Linked DNA regions of Pararhizobium sp. A13. The protein of the gene in region 2 interacts with the protein of the main gene of each other region in a pairwise test. Links are inferred from orthologs where the notes say so. Each region holds a gene or a part of one and is shown on either strand. Other genes may lie near its edges.

Region 1 (2,696 bases), 3.1 Mb from region 2 along the record:
GCAACAGCCCGAACATCGATTTCTGGAACATGCTGAAGCCCGGCTACGACCAGTTCGAGATCACCAAGCGTCCGCCCGAGGTCAATATCTGCGAGAAGAAATACGTCTTCAACCAGCAGACCGACGGCAAGTTCAGCCCGACGGGCCCCTGCCCGGCGATGTCGACGCCTGCGGTCATGCAGGGAGCACTCGCCGCCTACAACAAGAAATACAATGAAGACTATGCCAAGGCGATCAAGAAGCTCGACGGCATGGTCTGGTACGAGCCGAGCGAAGCCGAGCGCAAGGCGATCGTTGCCAAGCAGCGCGTCGGCAAGGAACTGGCCTACGCGCCAACCGGCACGTCGCTCGACGCCGGCAAGCTGATGAAGGTCGCCGACCTCGAAAAGCAGGAAGCCCGCCGCCGCGAACTGGAAGAAGCCAAGAAGGCGATCGAAATCCAGAAGGCCGAGTTGGAGAAGTCCACCCGCAACGGCAAGACTGTGCCGGTGCCGGCCGAAAACCCGCTACCGCGCCCGGTCGAAACGGCCTCGGTCGAACAGACGGCTGCCAGGAAGAGTTTCTGGGGGGGCCTGTTCTCCAACAACGGCGATGATGCGCAGAAACTGCATCCGGTGGCCGCAGCCGCCGGTGATGCCGCTCAGCAACCGGCAGCAGTCGCCACGGCCCGGGCGGCTGGTGCCGAAACGACACAGAAGCCGGTCGAAGCAGCGACACAAGCAACCGCCACAACCGAGGCTGCACCGGTGGCCGTTGCTGAACAGGCGCCTGCCGGCAAGGGTTTCTGGGGTCGCCTATTCTCCAAAGACAGAGCTGATGCGGGGAAACCTGAGCTGGTAGGCACAGCGCCCTCTGACATCGCAAGTCAGCAACCTGCGGGTCAAAAACCCGTCGCGGATACCGCCCAACGACCCGCAACCGTCGCCACGGCTCAGCCCGCTGCCACCGAAACGGCACAGAAGCCGGTTGAAGCGGCGACGCAGGCAATAGCCACAAGCGGGAGCGCACCCATGACCGGGCAGGTCGTTGCCGAGCAGCAGCCGAAGAAGCGGCCGTTCTGGAAGCTCTGGGGCAATTGATGCCCGACGCGGACAGCCTGATTTATGATCTCAAGGGGCTGAAATGCCCCTTGCCGGTTTTGAAGACCCGCAAGCGCATGAAAACCCTTGCCCCCGGCACGCTGATCATCGTCGAGACGACCGACCCGCTGGCAATCATCGACATCCCGCATTTCTGCAACGAGGACGGGCATAGCTTGGAGCAATCCGAATCCATGGGGACCAGCCATCGGTTCGTGATCCGCAAGAAGGCCTGACGCACCTTGGCGCTGCGCGGATCAGCCAGGACTTTTGCGGACCGCAGGTGAGTGGCCTGGATCAAGCCACCGGCCTTTGGACGCGGTAAGGTGTCCGGCAGCGCGGCAAGATCAGGCACGGTGTTTTCAACCGATGACCTGGATGGCACATCGGTCAGCGGCTCAACGCCCGTTTCAACAACGGGCGGTTTGTTTGCGGCGTCGAATTGTTGCTGTGTCAGGACATCGACGGTGACGCTATCCTGCAACGGAGAGGCCTGTCGGCGCGGCGCCACGGCGAAGAGGAGCGCAAGTCCGATCAGGACGTGAAAGCCGAGCGAGGCGCCAAGTCCCCACGGGCTGGGCCGGCTGGACCGAGGCGCCGGTCCTGGCATGTTGCCGATGACTTCACCCGCCCCGAGAAACATGCCAGCCCTTTGCCGCTGAAAGCTACATCCTGAGACCCGGCACAGCCAGTGGATTGTCCTCCAGCGCCTGCCGGTCCGGACGGTCGATGCGTGGCTTGCCGGTGAACGCGTCGAAGAGATCGCGCACGAAGGCTTCCGGCAGTTCCTTCGTGATCAGCACCATGCGGGTGCGCCGGTCGGAAGGGTCCGGCCAGGCGGCCATACGCTGCGGCGGATGGAACACCGTCTGCACGCCGTGCAGGATCAGCGGCCTGTCCGGATTGTCGGACATGGCAACGATCGCCTTCATGCGAAGCAGTTTTTCGCCATGGGCGGAGCGCAGGAGATCGATGAACATCTCCAGCGCCATCGGATCGATCGGCCGGTCATGGACGATGCTGAAGGAGCGGATATCCGCGCCATGGCGGTTCTCGTCATGATGATGGTGGTGATGTTCGTGACCGTGATCGCAGGGCTCATGGTGATGGTGATCGTGGCCGTGGTCGTGGTGGTGACCTGCCGTGGCCTCGTCCTGAAGCCAGCGGCCGACATCGGCAATCTTTGTCGTCGGATCATAGAGCCCGCAATGGAAAAGCTCTGCCTTTCCTGCTTCGGGCAGATCGCCGTCCATCATCGGCGCGCGCGGATTGAGGTCTCTCAGGCGCGCTTTTAGTAAAACCACCGCATCCGGCGTCGCCAGCGACACCTTGCTGATCACCAGCCTGTCGGCCATGGCGACCTGCTTGACCGCTTCCTCGTGATTGGCGAGCGTCGACAGACCGTTGACCGCATCGACGATCGTGACGACGCCGTCGAGACGGTAGCTCTGGGCAATGACCGGATTGCCCATCACCGATTGGAGCACGGGCGCCGGATCGGCAAGCCCGGTGGTTTCGATGACGACACGCTTCAGCGGCTTGATCTTGCCCGTCTGCATCCGGTCCATCAGATCAGCCAGCGTATCGACCAGTTCGCCGCGCACTGTGCAGCAGAGG
Region 2 (2,985 bases):
GCAGCTGGTTTTCGTCGCGCTGCGGCGCCGTGCAGCCTTCGAGATAGGAAACGTAGGCACCTTCTTCCGCGATGATGAGGGTGCGCTCGAATTGGCCGGTGTTCTTCTCGTTGATCCGGAAATAGGTCGACAGCTCCATCGGGCAGCGAACGCCCTTCGGCACGAGGACGAAGGAACCGTCGGTGAAGACCGCGGAGTTCAGTGTCGCATAATAGTTGTCGGTCGTCGGAACGACGGTGCCGAGATATTTCTTCACGAGATCCGGATGCTCGCGGATGGCTTCCGAAATCGACATGAAGATCACGCCGGCCTTCTTCAGCTCTTCCTTGAAGGTGGTCACGACCGAAACGGAATCGAACACCGCATCGACGGCAATCCGCGAGGTCTTCACACCAGCGAGCATTTCCTGCTCGCGAAGCGGAATACCGAGCTTTTCATAGACCTTCAAAATTTCCGGATCGACATCGTCAATCGAGGTCGGGCCGGGCGTGCTCTTCGGCGCGGCGTAGTAGTAGATATCGTTGAAATCGATCTTCGGGTAGTTGATGCGCGCCCAGGTCGGCTCTTCAAGTGTCAACCAGCGCTGATAGGCGCCAAGACGCCACTCGAGCATCCACTCCGGTTCCTGCTTCTTCGCCGAAATGAAACGGATGATCTCTTCGGACAGGCCCTTGGGCGCCTTGTCCATCTCGATCTTCGTTTCAAACCCATATTTGTACTGGTCCACATCGATCAGGGCGACCTGATCGATTGTTTCCTGCACGGCAGCCATGTCGTTCTCCAATCTCGCCGGATACAAGGTCCGGCAGCTTGTCAGTACGATGCAATTTTCGTCGCACCGCTTATGTAATGGCTAAGGGGCGATTTTCACCCCGTTTGCCAAGCGGAAAATTGAATTTCCGCAATTTTATTGCCGTCAGGCGGCGGCACCCGAAAGCCTGCGGCGCGCCGCGACCTTTGCAAAGACCTCTGCACACCGTTCGATCTCGGCCCGCGTCGTAGACGACCCGATCGATATCCGCAATGCGCCCTGTCCCGGATCATGTCCCATCGCCGACAGGACATAGCTCTGGCCAACCTTGCCGGATGAGCAGGCCGATCCCGCCGACAAAGCGACGCCTTCCAGATCGAAGGCGATCTGGCCCGTCTCGGCTTTGAGTCCGGGCAAGGTGAAAAACGTCGTATTGCCGAGCCTCGGCCCGTCCTTGCCGTGGATGATGACATCGGGTGCTGCGGCGATCATGGCGTCCTCCAGATCATCGCGCAACGCCGAAACGGCCGTCATCCGCATCTCCAGCCCGTCGGCGGCGATACGAGCCGCCACCCCAAACCCGGCGATCGCCGCAGGATTTTCGGTGCCCGAGCGATGGCCCTTCTCCTGGCCGCCGCCGCGGATCAGCGCTGCCGGCATCAGGATTTCGCCGCGTGCGATCAGAGCGCCGGCACCCTTCGGCCCGCCGATCTTGTGCGACGAGACGATCAGGAAGTCAGCACCGAGATCTTCAATCGACAACGGCGTGCGGCCCGCGGCCTGCACCGCATCGACAACCAGAATACCGCCGGCCGCCTTGACGAGGTGCGAGACCTCGGTAATCGGCTGAGCGATGCCGGTTTCGTTGTTGGCGAGCATGACGGCGACCATCGGCAGGCCGGTTTGGCGGTCATGCGCCGCGAGCGCCGCTTCGAGCACCGCCAGATCCACCGTACCATTGGGCGTTACCGCGAGTTCGCTGATCTCGCTCCTGGCAAACCGGCCGCCCTCGCGAATGGCGGGATGCTCGATGGCCGAGATATAGAGGCGTCCGATTTTCAGCGGCGTCTTGCCCATGCGGAAATCGGACGTCAGCACCCAGTTGGCCGCTTCGGTAGCGCCGCTGGTGAACGTCACGCTGGCCGGCAGCGCACCGCACAATGTCGCAACATCGCGCCGGGCATTCTCGATCAGCGCGCGGATCTTGCGACCTTCGCCATGGACGGACGAGGGGTTGCCGGCAAGGTCGAGCGCAGACAAGCACGCCTCACGCGCAGCCGGCAAAAGCGGCGCGGTGGCATTCCAGTCCATATAAATGCGCGCTTCTCTCATGTTCCCTTGCCAAAGAATGACCGGTTGCCATGTTAAAGGCAGCGGCCGGTGCATTTTCCTTGAAATTTTCGCGTCGCTTGCCGTAAGAGACGACACTCGCCACGGAAAGACCGTGTCAAAGTTTTGAATGGTTCTAAACTACGTTCTAGAAAAGCTGACTGCTTTCGTCAAGACTGCTGAGGCCCCGGAACGCGTTTTTTAGTGCCATAAACATGCCCGGAGAGCCAATGCCCGAAATCATCTTCAACGGACCGGCCGGTCGCCTCGAAGGCCGCTACCAGCCGTCCAAGCAGAAGAACGCCCCGATCGCCATCGTCCTGCACCCGCACCCGCAATTCGGCGGCACGATGAACAACCAGATCGTCTACCAGCTGTTCTACATGTTCCAGAAGCGCGGCTTCACAACGCTCCGCTTCAACTTCCGCTCGATCGGCCGCAGCCAGGGCGAATTCGACCATGGCGCCGGCGAACTGTCGGATGCTGCCTCGGCACTGGACTGGGTGCAGAGTATGCACCCGGATTCCAAGAGCTGCTGGGTCGCCGGCTATTCCTTCGGCGCCTGGATCGGCATGCAGCTTCTGATGCGCCGGCCGGAGATCGAAGGCTTCATGTCGATCGCGCCGCAGCCGAACACCTACGACTTCTCGTTCCTGGCGCCCTGCCCGTCATCCGGCCTGATCATCAATGGCGATCTCGACAAGGTGGCTCCGGAAAAGGACGTCAACAATCTGGTCGACAAGCTGAAGGCACAGAAGGGCATTCTCATCACCCACAAGACCGTGCCGGGTGCGAACCACTTCTTCAACGGCCAGGTCGATACGCTGATGGCCGAGTGCGAGGACTATCTCGACCGGCGTCTGAACGGCGAACTGACGCCGGAACCGGCGGCCAAGCGCATCCGC

The links. The genes of interacting proteins can lie anywhere in the genome.
Region 1: the proteins of WI754_RS16145 (region 2) and WI754_RS00765 interact in binary tests that used the Escherichia coli proteins (3 or more experiments, as listed by UniProt). The link is inferred for Pararhizobium sp. A13 from one-to-one orthologs.

The regions. Positions count from the first base shown.
Region 1 is NZ_CP149510.1:154,231-156,926, forward strand. It holds WI754_RS00765 (sulfurtransferase TusA family protein), read left to right. Parts: upstream 1-1,078; coding sequence 1,079-1,315; downstream 1,316-2,696. Other genes in the region: WI754_RS00770 (GTP-binding protein), read right to left, coding at 1,745-2,696. UniProt on the Escherichia coli protein: Sulfur carrier protein involved in sulfur trafficking in the cell. Part of a sulfur-relay system required for 2-thiolation during synthesis of 2-thiouridine of the modified wobble base 5-methylaminomethyl-2-thiouridine (mnm(5)s(2)U) in tRNA.
Region 2 is NZ_CP149510.1:3,266,442-3,269,426, forward strand. It holds WI754_RS16145 (cysteine desulfurase family protein), read right to left. Parts: upstream 2,084-2,985; coding sequence 917-2,083; downstream 1-916. Other genes in the region: sufB (Fe-S cluster assembly protein SufB), read right to left, coding at 1-772; WI754_RS16150 (alpha/beta hydrolase), read left to right, coding at 2,311-2,985. UniProt on the Escherichia coli protein: Master enzyme that delivers sulfur to a number of partners involved in Fe-S cluster assembly, tRNA modification or cofactor biosynthesis. Catalyzes the removal of elemental sulfur from cysteine to produce alanine.